One region of the Paenibacillus sp. SAF-068 genome, then DNA from elsewhere that is predicted to be linked to it. Evidence: riboswitches for the same ligand, from Rfam matches in the RefSeq annotation. Region 1 holds a riboswitch; the other holds the start of a gene.
The links. A riboswitch is a leader RNA that binds a small molecule or an ion and turns the genes downstream of it on or off. The one in region 1 is predicted to bind cobalamin.

Region 1 (9,856 bases):
GATCGCAGCGGGGCTGTTATGCTCGTCCGTGAGCAGCGCCACTTTGGCTTTGCCATCGATGCGCTGTGCAAGGCCTTTGAGCGGGCGTCCGTGCACGCTTTCGAGCACGGCATCGTGCCAGCTCTCGCCAAGCTGGGCAAATGCCAGCTGCAGCGAACTGAGATTAGGCCGGATCTCCAGTTGATCCGGGCCGATTTTGCGCGCTAAATACCCGGCGATGCCGTAGAACAGCGGGTCTCCCGAGGCAAGCACAACAACGCTGTGTGTGGCCTGCAACGCTTTTATTTTCACAACGAGATCGCTTAAACCGCTCTTAATCGCTAACCGTTCACCTGCAAATGCGGGGAAGTACTCTAGCTGGCGCTCTCCGCCAACGATTACATCTGCCTCCTGAATGAGATTCAGGCTATCTGTTGTCAATCCTGCTGCGCCTTCTTCACCCACACCGATAATGCGGATTTTACGATTCTTTGCTCCAGTTGCTGTCTTCGAGTTCACTGATTTCCGCCCTCCCCAGTTCCATTCCTTTCATTGTTACCAAGACCACTTCCACTGTCACGCCGCCTCCGGCATGTTCCAAACAGTGCCGACAGGCGTATGTACATAACTTTTCAAAATAGGGCAAGTACCCGGCTTCGGTCATCATATCTGCCACCTGAGTGGCCGTGTTGGCTTCCTCGATCGCTTGCGCCAGTTCATCCCCGGCTCCAGTCTCGCGGGCCACGGACGCAAGAAATCCAAAATCCACCGGCGCACTCTTGGAGTGCACCATCATGACGCCTTGGGCCACTTTGGCAAATTTGCCTGGCATCCCGACCAGCGTGATGCGTTTCATGCCCAACCGTTTACCGTGTTTGATCGCAAAGCCGACAAAGTCACCCATCTGGATAAAAGCTTCCTCTGGCAGATCGGGCATCATCTTCATGGCGTATTTCTCACTACTGCCGCCCGTCGTCAGTACAATATGATCACATCCGGATGCCTGAGCAACCGAGATGGCCTGCACCACACTGGCTCTGTAAGCAGAGGTGGAGAACGGAACGACCACGCCGCGTGTACCTAAAATGGAGATGCCGCCCAAAATGCCCAGACGGGAATTCAGTGTCTTCTTCGCCATCTCTTCGCCGTCCGGCACGCTGATCACAACCCGCACGCCTCTGGCTGTGCCGTGTTCGGCGAGCACCTGAGTGACGGCTTCGGTAATCATGCGGCGCGGAACGGGATTGATTGCCGCTTCGCCTACAGGCACAGGCAGTCCAGGCTTCGTGACCCGGCCTACGCCGATGCCCCCATCCAGCTCCATGCCTGGCTCGTCCCGCCAGGACACATGTGCGATGATCTTCGCCCGATGCGTGGCGTCCGGGTCATCTCCGGCATCTTTGATCGTGGCACAGGTCGCTACGCCATCGGTCAGTTCCTGCTCGATCAGTTCGAACGAGTGGTCAAAGCCCGCGGGCAATGAAACCACGGCCTGCGCCGGAATCATACCTGTTAACAGGAGCTGCGTGGCCCCTTTGGCAACGGCTGTGGCACACGCTCCTGTGGTGAAGCCGGAACGCATTGGTTTGTCGGGGTCTGGTGTACTGCCGCCTTTCATGGGTTTTGAACCTCCCGTCCTTTAATTAGCTAGTTTAAATGAGATGGCATTACGCTGCGTGCATGGGTGGTGGCTTTTGGCGCTTGGGTGACCGCTACGGGTACGGATCGTTCTTATGATCGCTGTTGTCTCCAGATTTCTTTGATTCCCTTTTCCAAAGGGAGAAATCCGGAGACAAACGCGAGTGTATGCTTCCGAAGTAGCTTTCTTACAGAAAGCTTTGAGCTCCGCTTCTTCAGAATCGATTCAGTCCCCTTCGCTGCTACCTGCTTCTGCATCCACCCGGCACAGTGCATAATGCCACCTCTTGGGCTAAACAATGCCCTGAGGTTATTTTGGGTAACTGATCATTCCACGCCAGTAGGCCTTGGCATGGAATGTAGTTACGCGGTTTTGCGCTTGAGCGTCTGTTATTCATTTTTGCTAGTGGGTGATACTTGAGGATTGACCACCTTATGACGGTGGACCGTGCTTATCCGTACAATCCGTTTCAGTCATGTGACTATGAGTGGATGCCTTTTGATGACATCTACATTTCTAACGAATCGAGAAGACGCTATTTGGGTCAGGTTCCACATACGAAAAATGTAACGAATCGTAGTGACGTTATTTCATTAAACAGACGTTGTTTTCACCACTTTTTGGCGTGTTTCACCAGAATAGCGTTACTCGGGTTCGTTAAAATATGAAACGGATGATACTCCGCAATATAAGGCCTGTGAGGTTCGTCAAACTCCGTCAAGGTTCGTTAAAGTCCGTTAAGATCGTTAAAGTTCGTTAACGCTTGTTTACGTCACGATTGCCTTGCCTCTACTGTCCTTTATTCGTTACTTAAAAACGACTACGCCTTCACCGCCATCAGGGAGATGGCGTTCAGGGCGGCTACGACGATGGTACTTCCGCCTTTACGGCCGATGTTGGTGATGAACGGGATGTCGAGTTTGCGCAGCTCGTCTTTGGACTCGGCTGCGGATACAAATCCGACGGGCATACCAATGATCAAGCCTGGTTTGGCTTCGCCTTCTTTCACCAAACGGATCAGTTCCAGCAAAGCTGTTGGGGCGTTACCAATGGCATAAATTCCGCCTTCATATAATTGATTCGCTTTACGCGTCGAGATGATTGCGCGAGTAGTGTTCAAGCGTTTGGCTTCCTCCATCACATCGGGATCAGAAATATGTACGTGCACATCTCCGCCAAAACCGCGAATGCGATCTTTGCTTACGCCAGCCTGAATCATCTGTACGTCAGCGATGACGGATTGGCCGGCGCGAAGCGCTGCAATTCCTGCTTGAATGGCATCCGGGTGGAACACCATGCTGCGGCCCAGTTCGAAGTCAGCCGAGGCGTGAATGACACGCTGTACCACGGGATATTGCTCAGCTGTGAAAGGATGCTCACCCAGTTCCTCCGTAATCATCTCAAAGCTTTTGCCCTCAATCTCCTGTGGTTGTACGGTCAACGGTTTGAATTCCGTTTTGAAATCCATGTGCATTTCACTCCTTCAAGTAGTGGTGTCATTCAAAAATTCATTATTCAAATTAAGACTATTGGGGTGCTCTAATGCACCATTACACGCTTCAACTCATCCAGTACACCTTCAAAATGGTCAAACACCGTTCCAAATTCAGCCTCGGGGCGTGAAATCAACACGACATGAATGCCCAGTTCGAGTGCAGATTGGATTTTCTCATCCACTGCGCCGGTCTTGCCGCTCTCCTTGGTAACCATTACCGTCGTCGCATAGTGCTTGTACAAGGCTTCATTCATTTCACGGGAAAAAGGTCCCTGCATCGCAATAATATTGCGCTGTTCCACACCAAGCTCACCGCACTTCTCCAAATTATCGAGACGTGGAAGCATGCGGGCAACGAGGCGAATATCCGGATCACCGAGCAGATGCTTGGTGAAAATCTGTAACGTCTTGCTACCTGTCGTCAGCATAACGGAGCCCTTGAGTTCTTTGGCCTTGAGTGCCGCTTCATCGTAGGAAGATACGACATGCAGCAACGCGTGATCATCGTATGCCAGACCTGTGCGCTCATAGCGAATATATGGAATGCCCACCTGTTTGGCTGCTTCCATCGCATTGGCATGTGCTTCTTCGGCAAACGGATGACTTGCATCCACAATGGCACGGCTACCTTTCTCACGCACAAGTTCCACCATGGCTTCCACAGTCAAACGACCTGTCCGAACAGGTAACCCGGCTTCTGTCAGGCTATTTGCCGCACTTTCGGTTACGACAGAAGTCAGCACGTCTGTACCTTGCTGTTGAATCTGTAGAGCGAGTTCCCTGGCATCACTCGTACCACACAACATGAAGATCATGGACGATTCACCTGCTCCGAAGTTGCTGCAACCTGTGACTGATCGGGAGAAGCTGCTTCTTGTGCGATTCCTTCCGCGTCATCCGGGTTGTTCCGATGGACTTCTTGCTCGTGATGCGTATGATGCAACTCTTCATCGTGATCATGATGATAATCGAGTGATGCTTGACGATCGACGGCTGTATGCGAGTGATCATGACCGTGGTCATGCTTATGTGTATGGTCATCGTGTGCATGTACATGCTGGTGGTCATGCTCATCATGATGATGCGAGTGATCATGGTCCGTATGATCGTGGTTGTGTGCATGGCTGTGTTCATGATGGTGGTCGTGACTGTGCTCATGTCCATGATCATGATCGTGATGATGGTCGTGGTCGTGGTGATGATCATGTCCATGGTCGTGATCATGATGGTGATGATGGTGTTTGGCTGCTTCCAGTCTGAATTGGCAGTTGTCACAGTTGGCTGTTACACGTCCGTATAACCCCTCATGAGCTCGCTCCAGCACCAATTCAACCAGCTTCGGGTGGAAGCCAAAGTATCCGCCAACCTCAACCTGAATGTCCGGATGTGCCGCTGCAAATTCCGCAGTCATTTCATCAATGCGCTTGATCAGTACACCTGTGAACAGGAAGTAAGGCATGATGATGATTTTCTTTGCACCCAGCAAGAGACAGCGCTCTAATCCATCCGGGAATGAGGGCTGAGTCACGCCGATAAAGCTGCTTTCCGTCCACTTGTATGGCAGTTTCTCCCATAACATCCGGGTCATTTTGAAAAAATCACTGTTGGCATCCGGGTCACTGCTTCCGCGTCCAAGCACCAGGACGGCAGTCTCTTCATCCGTCACCGGAGCCGGTGGAGCCGCGACCGCTGTACCGCCTTGAGATGCGACAAGTACAGGTTGTGCCTCTTGCAGACGAGTCTGCATGATTTGAACGACTTTCTCATGAACCCCGATGGGACGACCGTATACGAACTCTACCTGCGGATAACGTGCCTTGGCGCGGTCAATGGCGTTAGGAATATCAATCTTGGCATGACCGGCAGCAAACAGAATGATCGGCACCAACACGACACGTGTTGCCCCTCGATCCACACAAGCGGTTACACCTTCAGCAATACTTGGTCTCGTTAACTCCAGAAAACAAGTCTCCACCAACGTATTCTCCGGTGCCTTCGCTGCTACCTCATTTGCAAACTCCTTCAGTTCCCGGTTCCCCTCGGGATCACGACTTCCGTGTCCCACCAACAATATTGCATCCATCTTTGTTATTCCTCCCCCGTCTGACCCGCAGATCAGACTTTTCATATTCAATCGGCACTCCAGTTCATCAGGCAAAAACTGCGCTCAAACCAGTCCTCTCATCCATTCGCTACATCCCCGTAATAATCAATCCATGTCAGCTGAAATTCAGCGAATATTGCAAACGATTCGATACGTCCTGACAAGCCGCATCGTCATGTCTCCCCGAAGGAGATGACTCAGTCAAGGAAATTAATTAATGCTTAATCAAGGCTTAGTCAGGCACTAGTACATAATTAATTTAGTACGTAATTAGTCACCGCATATCGGGTTTACTTCCACCGTGACCGGTGCGTCCACATGGCGGAAGCCCTGAATTACGCCGACTCGTTTGAAGAACTTGTGGAATCGCTCATTCGGATGACCCTTTTCCTTGTAATCCGCCACAATTCGTTCCACAATTCCACCAATTTGGTCACCCGGAATTCCCTCTGCTACGGGCTGTGCAGGATGGGCATTGCGGCCGAATTTCTTGCCACCGAGGAACAGGTCGTATGCCCCTTTGCGATACACGATGCCGATATCCTCCAGCACGGCCCCGTAACATGCCATACCGCAGCCATTCAGCGCCACACTTGTTTCTTTCGGTGCACCCAGTCCGCCAATTACGGCCTGCAAATGGTTAGCCATCGGGACAGCGTCATCCTTCTCCATGTTGCAGAAGTCACAGGCCTTCACCTTGATGACATCGCCAATCGGTACAACGATAAAATTCGCTGCACGCAGCTCTTCAACCAGCGAGTCCGGTTCAAATGTCGGCACTCTCAGAATAATCTGATGCTCCGGCGTGTACTCCAGTTCGCCGTCTTCACTTGCACACTGCGCCAGCAGCGCCATCTGGGCTGCGGTGAATTTTTTGTTGCCCACGCCGGGCGACACGCCGACTTCGAACAACGGCGCCTTGCGCCCAGGCTCGGACGCGGTGCGTACCGCCGTTGCGGTCGCAGCTTGCGGTGCACTTGCCGATCGGCTCGGCGCTGCTGCTGCATCCAGCCAGCGGCTCGCCGATTCGCCCGCGAGCGCGCCGCCTGCCGCGAGCCGCGTCAGCGCCTCGGCGGCGAGCGCAGCTGCGCCGGCGCGGGGCGCTTCTGCGACCCGGCCCGGAGCGGCCTCTGCCGCAACGGGCGCAGGTCGCTCGCCGGCAAGCACGGCGGTGCCAGCGCCGCTCGCCGGGCTTGCCGCAGGCATAGCGGCAGCAGCCCCTGCGCCAGCGGGAGGCTGCCCTTGCGGAGCCGTGCCCGCTCCGGCGCTCTCGCCGCGCAGGGCTGGCTCCGCCTGTGGCTGCGCGGCCGATGCATCGCTGGCCGCGCTCTCGCCCGCTGCCTCGCCGGAGGCGGCAGCGCGGGCTTCCCTTGCGCCGAGCGACCATGGCTCGGCTTCCGTGCGAAGTCGCTCATGGGGTCTGAGCGACTGTTCCGCGGTGTTCAGCGTATATTTCCGCTGGTACCCGCGCGGGGTGACCATGAGTCCTTCGTACATCATGGTCGAAGAATTGCCGATAATCACGGTCGTCAGCATGCCGATATCATGATTCAGCATATCCTCCAGTGTGGTCATGACAACGTCCTGACGCTCACGGTATGCACTTTTCACCAGACCTACCGGGGTCTGCGGATCACGATAACGCAGGATCATTTCCTGTGTTTCCACGATCTGGCGTGTGCGCCGTCCACTGCGTGGATTGTACAGGGCAATGACAAAATCAGCGGACGCTGCGGCTTCGACCCGGCGAATAATGGTCTCCCACGGCGTGAGGTGATCACTAAGGCTGATCGTACATGCATCATGCATAACGGGAGCTCCGAGCAGCGAAGCACAAGACTGAATAGCCGAGACTCCTGGAATAACTTCGACAGCAACACCCGTATCCGGCTTCCAGCCTTGCTCCATCAGCACCTCGTACACCAGACCCGCCATCCCGTACACGCCTGCGTCACCACTGGAAATTACGGCAACTTTTTTGCCCATCTCCGCCTGTCTGACCGCTTCCTGTGCACGGCTTACTTCCTCCGTCATGCCTGTGCGCACAATCGCTTGCCCGTTTAACAGAGGTCGAATAAGATCCACATAGGTGTTGTATCCGATAATAACCTCACTCTCCTGAAGTGCTTCGAGTGCCCGCTTCGTGATATGTTCCATGGCTCCCGGACCGAACCCGATAATCAACAGCTTGCCTTGATCTTGCATTGCTTTTCCTCCTCCATCACACTTGTCGAACCGATCTAAACATTGAAAAAGGACGGCTATGCCGGCCTTCTCCCCCACTGTACTGCATCTTCAACTCGTCAGCTCTGTTAACTCGGACTCTCGAACCAGGCTCGTGGACCACCTGTGATGATCAATCCAATCTATTCCTCTACCTGCAACTTCCCGACTTAGGTTAGGTATCGCAAAGATATACATTTATCTAAAAAAACAAAAAAATCCCATCCTTGTAACGGATGGGATACGCATGTACGTACACTCAAGAACACAGTCCAGACTCCCCGAAGGTAATCCTGTGACTATGTGGCCCAAGGGGGGCCAGCCAGGCGAACCGCTGGTTCGCCCCATTCCTGATTCTTCGTACACCACTCCTTTCCGCGAAGGATTCGGTGACACATGCAAGGTAGGTCTCCTGGCTTTGGATCATCAGCTTCCTTTTCTGTCTTCCCCGGCTTTCCGAGTGACTTGGATCAAAAAGGGCTTCACCATTACAGTGGCGGGACCGCTCGGGACTTTCACCCGATTCCCTGTTACCTCTTGCTGCACGCAAGAGCACCTTGCTTGTTCTCATTCAATATTGTTTTCATAATAACACCGCTCAGGAAATAATGTCCATGCTTATGATATTTGTCCGTTCTTCAATTTTCAGACAAACCTGAAAAAGGTCCTGATCCAAAATAATGGATCAGAACCGGATGTAACATAGACATATTCGATTGGTTTCAAATCATTCAACTACCGCATGATTGAATACGTTCATAGTCATTGATAACTATGGTTGCAGGCCGCTAATCTTCGCAGCACGGCCCGCAGCAAAGTAACGTCCAAGCTCTACGATGAGCGCTCCCATCTTCTCTTCTTCCGGAATGACCAGCGCCTCAATGCCTTCTTCACGCATAGCGTTTGCTGTAACTTTACCTACAGAAGCAGGAATTACACCTTGCCTGAAGGCGGCAAGCATCGGCTCAAGTTTGTCCTGGGAAGCCGCATATTGGGTCAGGAATCGGACCTGCGGTCCACTTGTAAACGCAACAGCATCTACCTCGAACTTAAGAATTTCATTCAACAGCTGTTCCAGCTCTGCCTCTTCCGGCGGGACATGGCGGTAAGGAAGCACTTGTCTGACGACGGCCCCTTGCTCTTCCAACCATGCGACAAGTTTGGGAGCTGTCTCTCCATGAAGCTGCAAGATGACCTTTTTCCCTGCGAGATCATGTGGAGCGAATTCTCGAATAAGCCCATCCGTGCTACCGTCGTCATCTCGTACCAGCGGTGTTAACTTGCGCTTTTTGAGCGCATTCACCGTCTTGTATCCCCTCGCCGCAATGGAGGATTCCGATAATACATCCAACAACTGGCCTGCGACTTCCATATCCTCAGCCATATCAAACAATGCATCCAATCCCATACCCGTCGTTAACACCGCCCAGTCTGGCGGGTCTGAGATCCAGGATACCAACCCATCCCTGATATTCCGATCATCCAGAAATACCGTCCCCTGTGACGGCCGCACAAGCGGGATTCCACCCATTTTTTCAACCAGTACGGACATTTCTTTCGATTTTCGTGGTCCTGTCAATGCTACACGCACACCTGCCAAATGTTGAGCCATTCATGTTCCCCCCGTTAGTTCAGCCGAATGTTCATCAGTCTGACTACAGTATACAGGGTACTTCTGCGAAGGGAAACTGTGCTTATCCTCTTTTTTGCCCGTTAAGCTATAAGGATTTTTGATGGAAAGCATCAGGAAGGCTGGAGTTCTCCACCGTGGGAATCCTTCCTTCCTTTCTCCTTATCCTTCCCGAAATCAACCGTTTCTTGCTCGGGTTCAGTGTTTTCTTTCCCTGAATGTTCTCTCGATTTCTGATGGGAAGACCGTTGCTTATCCTTTTTGCGTGGACGAAGGAAAAGATAAAATACTACAGGGAATAGCACTTCAAAAACAATGGCGATCCATGTCCATTCCCGGGTAAATCGATTGAGCTGAATTGCATTTCGGAAGAACCAGAATGCACAGACAAAACCGACCAGGGCCACAGGACCTGTCAATACTTTACCTGAAACGTTCGGAATCATTCGTTTCAGTCCCCAGCACACAAAGTAGAGATCAAATGCAATCTTCGTAATCATGGTAGGCAAAGTTGCCGCTGCCAGTGCCAGGTCAAACCGGTCCAGGAAATCACTGATTTGTAGCTGTCTGGCCAGCTCATAAGAGGGGTAAACCAGTCTTGACGCTATTGGAACTCCAATGGAGGTTATGGTCTCCACAACGATCAGCATCATCAACAATGCAGAGATAATAATCCCTGTAGATACAGATTTGAATTTAAAGTCACCGCCTTTGACTACAAACGGCAGTGCAATCATCTCTCCGAAAAACGAGAATATGTACCAGCTCCCTTTGCCTACTCCCGCA
Region 2 (9,856 bases), on a different contig from region 1:
TGCACGTTTCAGCGGGTAGTCGCTATGGAACGAACAAAGCACCGTCCCCTTTAGCTGCAAAGGAAACGGCGCTTTTATAATTATGAGGTATATTTCGGCAACCAGTCGCCGTGAGCCTCAATCAACTCATCGCACATCGCTACGATGTCGTCGATAGACAGTTCGGCAGCCGTGTGTGGATCAAGCATGGCGGCGTGATAGATATGTTCTTTTTTGCCCGTGATGGCTGCTTCAATGGTCAGCAGTTGCGTGTTGATGTTTGTCCGATTCAAAGCCGCGAGTTGTGGAGGCAGGTCACCAATGTACGTAGGGCTGATTCCTGATCCATCGACCAGACAAGGTACTTCGACACATGCCTCGCGCGGCAGATTCGTAATCAATCCGTTGTTCATGACGTTGCCGCCAATCTTGTACGGGTTATTCGTCTCCATCGCTTCGATAATATGCGATGCGTATTCACGGCTGCGGGTATGTTCTATATTTTCGCTGGCAAACAGCTTGGTACGCATTTCTTTCCAGCCTTCAATCTGGTTCACACAGCGGCGTGGATACTCATCCAGTGGAATGTTGAAGCGTTCAATCAGTTCCGGGTAATTCCGCTTGATGAAATAAGGATGGTATTCGGCATTGTGTTCGGAGGATTCCGTTACATAATACCCAAAACGCTGCATCAGTTCATAACGAACCATGTCGTCATGCTGTTCTTTCTGTTTTTCCTTCGCCAGACGTTTAATCTCGGGGTACAGGTCCTGCCCGTCTTTTGTAACTTCGAGCAACCACGCCATGTGGTTGATCCCTGCGATTTTAGCCACAACACCTGTCTGATCGATACCCAGTGCATCAAACAGATGGGGTACACATACCTGCACACTGTGACACAAACCTACGGTTTTGATCCCACCATGCACATTCATGACGTTAGTAAGCACGGCCATCGGATTGGTGTAATTCAGGAACCATGCATCCGGACAGACTTCCTGCATATCCCGGGCAAAATCCAGCATGACCGGAATTGTCCGCAAGTTACGGAAAATCCCGCCTATTCCGAGTGTGTCTGCAATCGTTTGGCGCAATCCGTATTTCTTCGGAATTTCGAAGTCCGTAATGGTACATGGATCATACCCACCGACCTGAATGGCATTGATGACATATTTGGCCCCGCGTAGCGCTTCTTTGCGGTCATGATATACGTTCACGACGCAACGACTTCCGATTGAACGGGCAAGACTGGTCAGCAAACGCTCGGAATCGCTCAAGCGTTCAGCATCGATATCAAACAATGCCAATTCAAAATCCTGCAGTGCTTCGGTCATCATGACATCACCCAATACATTTTTGACAAAGACGGTGCTTCCCGCACCGAGAAATGTAATTTTGTTCATCTTAAGTTAAGCCTCCCTGAAAAATGTTGTACCCCAACTATAGGCCGATTCGGCACATATAACTATGGCTCAACCCCTCTCAAACATGGCATAATCCCATTTTTGTTTCCGCTTTCTATTCAAAATTCTGTACTTCAGCTGTTATAATTTATGATATACACATGAGAGAGCAAACGGTGGATGGTACGGAAGGAGGCAGAACATGAGCCGAAAAGTGGAGATGAACGTTGTTCCTGTTGGATGGACACAGATGGAGCTGGTCCTGTTGTTCTTTGGCTGGGAGGCGTGTGATCCCGCGCATTATTGGGGGCCTGGTGTCCGGGATTCCTACATTGTGCATTACATTCATAAAGGCCGGGGCACCGTGTACATGGAAGGTCGGGAATATCACCTGACTCAAGGGCAAGGGTTCTTGATTTTACCGGACACGGTTATTCATTATGAAGCTGATTCGCAGGACCCCTGGACCTATTCATGGTTTGGTTTCAAAGGTGTTCAGGCAAAGGCTTTTCTGCAGCGCGCACAACTAAGCGCAGAACACCCGGTATTTCATGCCCATGATCCAGAAAGGATGGCCCACTTATATGATGATATGGTACAGGCTGCAACGCGCTTGCGTCCGGGAGGCGATGTACTCTATCAAAGCCTGCTGTACCGTTTAATCGCTGAATTAATCTCATCTTCGTCTGAACTGGAAGAAGAGAGCCAGCTCCTGTCTGGCAAAGAGGCATACATTCGGCAAGCGGTTCAGTTCATGGAAAATCGGTACAGCCAGCGAACGTCCATCCTTGATATTGCCCGTGCTGTTGGGCTGGATCGAACGTATCTGTCTGGACTGTTCAAGGAGCGATATGGCAAGTCGTTGCAATCCTTTTTTCTGGAATATCGCATGAACCGGGCTGCAGAGCTGCTTCGTAATCCCACACTTTCCGTGAGCGAAGTAGCCCATTCCGTAGGTTATACGGACCCGCTATTATTTTCCAAGATGTTCAAACGGGTAACGGGTGTGTCACCAAAGGGGTCGCGAATGCGAGATTAGATGTATTGATGACTGCAATTTGAAAAGAAAAGTTTTGATCATTATCTGTCGTCCCGCTATACTGATACAGAAGTGAGATGAAATGCAGTAAGTTCAATTGAATATGTGGAACTTGGTGCTTCGCCCGACAGGGTGAAAGCTTAATAGGGAAGTCCGGTGTGATACCGGTGCGGTCCCGCCACTGTAACAGAGGAGTCAGGTAGCGTTAATCCACTGGTTTAGACCGGGAAGGAGCTGCAAGTGACGATGATTCTGGAGCCAGGAGACCTGCCAGGTTTAACAAACACAGTAGTACCCTACGGGAGATAGGAAGGTGTTTAGAGAGCATGATTTTTTCTGAAAATCTGTTTATTTAAGGCGTCCTCATCCAGTAACACGGAGAGGGACGCTTTTTTTGTTATGGACGAAGAACATCATGACACATACATAGAGTTTTGGGGAAGGACGTTAGAGCACTTGAGCAGATATATCGTTAAACGATTAATACAACTGGTAGTCGTATTGTTCGGCATCACGTTCCTGACGTTCCTGCTAACCTACCTGTCTCCGGGAGATCCCGCCAGGCTTATGCTTATGTCTACGGGGGTAACGCCATCTGATGAGCTGGTCAGGCAGGTGAGGTCGGAGCTTGGATTGGATGAGCCCTTTCTTTACCGATATGGGACATGGCTGGGGCAGGTGGTAACTGGAGACTTCGGTACATCATATAAATACAATCGTCCAGTACTGGACGTGCTGATGGCACGGCTCCCGGCAACGCTTTGGCTAACAGGAAGCGCCATGTTTCTGGTTATACTGGTCTCCTTTCCATTGGGGATGCTGTCGGCTGTCTATCGTAACAAATGGCTTGATCACGTCATTCGTCTGTTCTCTTTTGCCGGATTATCCATGCCCAGCTTCTGGTTAGGTATGTTACTCATGTTGGTCTTCGGTGTACAGCTGAAGCTGCTGCCAGTAATGGGCAACTCCGGATGGTACAGCCTGATTTTGCCTGCATGTACACTCGCGATTCCACTTGTTGCCCAGTACAGCAGACAGATTCGTGCGGTCCTGCTTGAGGAGACAAGCCAGAACTATGTGATCGGAGCAAGATCCAGAGGTGTGAAGGAGTCGATCATTATTTTGCGTCATATTCTCCCCAATGCCCTGCTGCCGATCGTTACGCTTATGGGTATGACGACAGGTGCATTGCTGGGCGGTGCAGCGATAGTAGAGAGTTTGTTTGTATGGCCGGGTGTTGGACAGATGGCTGTAGATGCGATTTTCACAAGGGATTATCCGCTGATTCAGGGGTATGTCATCTGGATGGCGATCATATATGTCACCCTGAACCTGCTGGTTGATGTATGGACTCATCTTCGTGATCCCCGTATCCGACTGGATGTGGACGTATAGATGAGAGCCTTCAGACTTGTATTAGTGCAAAATCGCTGGTTCGCATTCCTGCTGTCTTTGACCGCCTTCTGGATTATTCTTGCCATGGTTGCACCGCTGCTTGCACCACACGATCCACTTGCAACAAACTTTGCCAAAGTATTGCAGCCATCCAACATGGAATATCCCCTTGGAACCGATCAGTTGGGCCGATGTGTATTATCTCGTCTTCTGTACGGTGCACGAACATCGCTGCTGCTCACCTTTATGATGATTGGCATTGTGTTCGTACTGGGTGTGGCGATTGGGGTCATCGCCGGTTTTGCTCGGGGTGTAACGGATATGGTGCTCATGCGCCTGTCGGATACCTTAATGGCATTCCCGGGCCTGATTTTTGCGATCGCTGTGGTGGGGATGCTTGGGCCGGGATTGTTCAATACGGTGCTGGCACTGTCGGTCGTCTGGTGGGCGAAGTATGCACGGGTGGCGAGAAGCCTAGTGATTTCACTTCAGCAAAAGGAATATGTTGCTGCCGCTGCTTTCAGCGGAGCACGTAAGATACAGATCATTGGCAGGACGATCCTGCCCAACATGATGCCTCCACTCATCGTCATGGCGATGATGGATGTGGGCGGTATGATGCTGTCCATCTCGGGTTTGTCCTTTCTCGGGCTCGGCGCGCAGCCACCGAACCCCGAGTGGGGGGCCATGTTAAATGAAGGAAGAAGATATCTCCAGACTGCACCTTGGTTGTTAATTTACCCGGGTCTGGCGATATTCAGCACCGTAATTATTTTTAATTTACTGGGAGACAGTCTGCGAGATGTGCTTGATCCCAAGAAAAATACTGCTTAACTGGAGGAACCGGAATGAAGAGGAATTTTCAAAAATCAATGTTGCTCACCATCGTATCCATGTTCGTTGTGTTCTTGCTTGCAGCTTGTGGCAACGCCGATAATCCTTCGACCGCGTCGGGTGCAATGGAGAAGCCAGCAGCTACGGACAAGGATACGACAAGTGCACCAACACATCTGAATGTGGCCTTGTTCTGGCTTGGCAGCAACCTGGACCCGGCAGAAGAATGGAACGGCTGGACACTTACGCGTGCAGCGATTGGTGAGACACTGATTCAGTTTGACGAGAATATGAAGCTGGTCCCTAAAATTGCAGACACGTGGGAACGTGTTGATGACACGACTTGGCATTTTCATATTCGGGAGGGTGTAACTTTCCATAACGGAAACAGAGTAACTGCAGACGCGGTGAAAAAATCGATTGAACGCTCCATTGAGTTAAACGAGAGAGGACAAGCGACTGTACCCGTGGCCTCGATGACTGCTGAAGGACAAGATCTGACGATTAAAACGACAGAGCCTTATGCGTCGCTGCTTGGCAATATCGCCGAGCCACTGTTTATCATTGTGGATACGAGCGCAGATACATCAAAATTCAAGAGCGAGCCCATTGCTACCGGGCCATTTATGGTGACAGGGTATACGCCAGATCAGGAGATCCAGGTGAAGAAGTATGACGGGTATTGGGGCGGCGCGGCAGATGTGGACACATTGACGTTGAAATATATCAAGGACGATAGCACACGTGCCCTTGCCCTTCAGTCTGGAGAGATTGATGTAGCCAGTAACGTGGGTCGCAGCAGTTTGGCGTTATTCCAGGACAAGAGTCAATACAACATTGATGAAATTCCCAGCCTGCGTACCCAGTTCGTGTGGTTTAACACGACCAACCCACTGCTGAGTAACCCGGAGGTTCGCCGGGCAATCTCTTATGGTATTGACCGCGAGATGTATGCGAATACGCTGGTGGGAGGTCAGGCGGCCAAAGGTCCATTTACCTCAGCGCTGCCTTTCGGTTATGACAACATCAAGGGATATGACTACGAACCGGAGAAAGCCGAACAGTTACTGGATGGGGCTGGTTTCAAGGATACAGATGGAGATGGCATTCGTGAAAAAGATGGCAAGAAGCTATCGCTACAACTGATACTCAACTCCGCTTATGAGTCTGATTCAATTGTGGCTGCTGCAATGCAGTCCCAACTGAAAGAAATCGGCGTTCAAGTGGAGATGACCTCTTACGAGGATCTGACCGATCATCAGAAGAGCGGAAATTACGATCTCGCTTTAACAAGTATTAATACAGGCATCACGGGTGACCCGCAGTATATTCTGGATTTCTACTTCATGACGGGCGCGGAATGGAATGTGGGCGGATATAGCAATCCGAAGTTGGATGAGGTCATCAATCGTCTTCACTCCGAGTTTGATGTGGAGAAAAGGTATGCTCTCGCGGCAGAGGCCCAACAGATGATTTTGGATGATGCAGCATATATGTTTTTGACCTATACCCCCATTAATATTGTGAGTAAAAGTAACGTGCAGGGTGCAACGATGTATCCTATCGACTTCTATCTGCTGGATCGCCATATCAAGGTGGAGTAATGAATCCCTTGCTGCGTGTCCATCATCTGTCCGTAACTTACAAAGGAGATTCTCTGGGTCTACGAAACTTATCCTTCTCCATGAATAAGGGGGAGATTATCGGGATTGTAGGTGAAAGTGGCAGCGGGAAATCAACCCTGCTTCGGGCGTTGCTTGGCCTGCTTCCAGGAGGTGGGCGATACGTTGGGGGAGAGATCTCTTTTCAGGATAAAGTGCTGTTACGTGATTCGCGTTTGGATTGGGCTGACGTGCGTGGGAAGCGAATTGCCATGGTGTTTCAGGACAGCGGTACCTATCTTAATCCGATTCGCAGTATCGGCAGTCAGTATATTGAAGCGATTCGAACTCATTTCAGCGTGTCCAGAAAGGCTGCTCAAGTCATGGCTGTGAATATGCTCTCGGACATGGGATTGCAGGATCCCGAACGAATTATGCGTTCCTACCCTTCGCAGCTCAGTGGGGGAATGAAACAGCGAACAGCGATTGCTATGGCGGTTACGATGGAACCAGAGCTTCTGCTGGCAGATGAGCCGACGAGTTCGCTGGATGTGACGACACAGAATGAAGTGATGAACCGATTGAGCGAGCTTCGTTCCCGTCAGGGGACAGGCATGATTATGGTAACGCACAATATTGCTGTTGCGGCTCATATGGCAGACCGAATTGGTGTGATGCAGGATGGTATATTGGTCGAGATGGGAGATACTTTCCGCGTAATATCCGATCCTCAGCATGAATACACTCGCAAGCTGCTGAGTGCTGTACCTGAATTGGAGGGGAATGTTCATGGCGTATGAGCGGTTACCGATTCTGGAACTGAAAAATCTGTGCAAAACCTATGAGTTAAAGGGACATAGGGCAGTTGATGCACTGAGAGCGGTTCATTTGGAACTGTATCCCGGGGAGTGTCTGGGGATTGTCGGGGAGAGTGGTAGCGGGAAGAGCACACTGGCCAGATGTGTAACCCATTTGGAGCGAGTGACTTCAGGGCAGATTCAATATCGTCAGCAGGATATTACCCGATTGAACGGAAATGCGTTACGCCAGCAACGAAAGCAGATTCAGATGGTCTTTCAGGAGCCTTCGGCTATCTTTAATCCGCGAGTGAAGATTGGAGCATTTATTCGGGAGCCACTCATCAATTATAAAATAATGAAGAGCCAACAAACGGAGCAGGAAGTGCTCAGGTTGTTGGAACGAGTAGGATTGTCTGCCGCTACGGCAGATAAATATCCGCATGAACTGAGCGGAGGAGAACAGCAAAGAGCAGTCATTGCTCGCGCGATTGGAGTAGAGCCAGACATCATTCTGTTCGATGAGGCCACTTCTGCTCTGGATGTTTCCATTCAACAGCAGATCCTGGATCTGTTGGTGGAGTTGAGAAAAGAAACAGGTATCTCATCTATTTTCATATCGCATGATCTTGCAGTGGTCCAGCAGGTGAGCGACCGAATTGCCGTCATGTACCAGGGTGAGGTGGTCGAAGTCGTGGAGAGTTCGCAGCTGGCCAACTCAGCGAATCATCCCTATACCCGGAGCCTGATGACTTCAGTCTTGTCCGTGAGAGAAATGAAGTATAAAATGCAGAAGAAAAACGAGGAACAAGAACAGGTGCAGTTTCTTCAGAAGATCCTTTCAGGATAATACTGATGCTGTGGTTTCGTTACACTCCAAATAAAGTTAGGCTATCGGTGTTCCATTAGGCAATGGGTTATCCGGTGTAAGCAAGACCACATCTCCTTCACCAGGCACGCCGCCCAGCACGAGTACTTCGGAGACAAAACCGGCAATTCGCCTAGGTGGAAAATTAACTACAGCAATGACCTGTTTGCCAATGATCATGTCAGGCGTGTATCTGTGGGTGATCTGAGCGCTGGATCGTTTGAGGCCAAGCGGCCCGAAGTCAATCGTCATTTTAATAGCGGGTATGCGAGCCTTGGAGAAGGGTTCGGCTTCCACCACTGTACCAACCCGAAGGTCATGCTGCATGAACTCTTCAAAAGTAGCCATAGAGGGAGATCTCCTTTCAATTATGGGGATTATTATACATGAACAATCAACAAAGAATCCAGATTACGCTGTATCGTAACCTGGATTCTTTGTTGTGTTGCTTTTCAGTAAATTATGCGCCGTTCCAATTTTCCCCGGTGAGATATTTCTCGGTGAGGATGGATAACATCTGTATACCTACTTCATTATGTCCGCCTTCTGGAATAATGATATCAGCATACTTTTTGGATGGCTCGATAAAAGCATCATGCATCGGTTTTACCGTTTCGAGATATTGTTTGTACACGGATTGGATTGTGCGTCCGCGTTCCTCAATGTCCCGCAGCACTCTCCGCAGAATTCGCACATCGGAGTCGGTATCCACGAATACTTTGATATCCATTAGACTGCGAAGATGTTCGTCAATCAACACATGCAATCCTTCTACAATGACAATATGGTTCGGTGCCAGTTCAACCGTCTCATTGGCAGCACGGTTATCTATGGTGAAGTCATATACAGGAGCATACGCCGCTTGGCCTTTTTTCAACAAGGTGAGATGCTCAATCAACAGATCATTATCGAATGCAAACGGGTGATCATAATTCGTGAGTCGGCGTTGCTCAGGTGTGAGCTGCGACTGGTCTTTGTAATAATTGTCTTGGGATATAAACGTGACTTTACCTGATCCCAGACGGTCTATGACGGAGCGAGCTACCGTCGTTTTACCGGAGCCGGTTCCTCCGGCGATACCAATAATGAGCATGGTTGTTCCATAAGCCTCCCTAGAATGGCAGCATAATCATGGGCAAAGAGCACTGATTCAGAATCGATTCAGCACCTTTACCCACAAGTCTGTCTCTGAATACACAATTCCTTCATTGTACCATAGCAGACGGCTTTTTTCATCTTGGTGTATGGACCATGTTTTGCCTTCAGGGGCTTTATGCTTGTTCATATTCATTTTACTGCATATCTTTGGATGACACTCCCCGTGGTGACTGCCATAGGGACAGCAGGCGTTGTCCGATGGAGCTTTTTGTGAACATATTCAGGATGACATAACCAAGGACACATCCTGTTGTATTGGCTATCAGATCGTTCAGATCAGTGCTGCGACCGTTGCCTAAGGTTACTCGGAGCAGCAACTGTGTTATTTCGATGAGGAAACTTACGCTCAATCCTGCCAATGCTGCTGTTCGTATTGAATGAATCCAAGGCTTGATGAAAGGAAGCATGAACCCCAGTGGCATAAACAGCACAATGTTGAGGAGAAAGCTTGGTGCATCTGCAGTCAGAAGCGGAATCCATTGAATGCTTTGATACCATGGAGTTTGATTGGCATAGATTCCGATGTTCACGTCTATAGGAAAAAATATAAAGTGCATAACGCCCAACATATATATGGCAAATGCGAGCATCGACACATAATGTCTGACCGTATACCTGGTTTTGCTCACCCTGGCATGAAGCATCAGGGCGAGCAGGACCAGAACGAATAATGGGCCAAGTACGATGGGAGATGAGATTGAATATTGGATGGACATGGGATGGCTCCTTCACAAGGAAATGAGATCAGGCTATTGAAGCTGAATCTGCATTTCCATTCCCTT

Region 2: it holds a riboswitch for cobalamin, as region 1 does, so the genes downstream of both, nikB (nickel ABC transporter permease) here and cobJ (precorrin-3B C(17)-methyltransferase) in region 1, are expected to answer to the same signal.

What each region holds. Positions count from the first base shown of each region.
Region 1 covers NZ_JBQCJX010000003.1:545,114-554,969, reverse strand. The annotation lists gene cbiE (precorrin-6y C5,15-methyltransferase (decarboxylating) subunit CbiE) at 1-498, opposite strand, end outside; gene ACTHPG_RS20185 (cobalt-precorrin-5B (C(1))-methyltransferase) at 461-1,597, opposite strand; gene ACTHPG_RS20180 (precorrin-8X methylmutase) at 2,439-3,086, opposite strand; gene cobK (precorrin-6A reductase) at 3,158-3,928, opposite strand; gene ACTHPG_RS20170 (sirohydrochlorin chelatase) at 3,925-5,196, opposite strand; gene cobJ (precorrin-3B C(17)-methyltransferase) at 5,488-7,422, opposite strand; cobalamin riboswitch at 7,826-8,015, opposite strand; gene ACTHPG_RS20160 (uroporphyrinogen-III synthase) at 8,213-9,052, opposite strand; gene ACTHPG_RS20155 (GerAB/ArcD/ProY family transporter) at 9,184-9,856, opposite strand, start outside.
Region 2 covers NZ_JBQCJX010000008.1:26,667-36,522, reverse strand. The annotation lists gene ACTHPG_RS25915 (alpha-glucosidase/alpha-galactosidase) at 81-1,382, opposite strand; gene ACTHPG_RS25910 (AraC family transcriptional regulator) at 1,585-2,421, shown strand; cobalamin riboswitch at 2,518-2,710, shown strand; gene nikB (nickel ABC transporter permease) at 2,878-3,816, shown strand; gene nikC (nickel transporter permease) at 3,817-4,650, shown strand; gene ACTHPG_RS25895 (ABC transporter substrate-binding protein) at 4,665-6,254, shown strand; gene ACTHPG_RS25890 (ABC transporter ATP-binding protein) at 6,254-7,051, shown strand; gene ACTHPG_RS25885 (ABC transporter ATP-binding protein) at 7,041-7,898, shown strand; gene csaA (chaperone CsaA) at 7,935-8,264, opposite strand; gene udk (uridine kinase) at 8,377-9,009, opposite strand; gene ACTHPG_RS25870 (VanZ family protein) at 9,209-9,790, opposite strand; gene ACTHPG_RS25865 (DUF4179 domain-containing protein) at 9,824-9,856, opposite strand, start outside.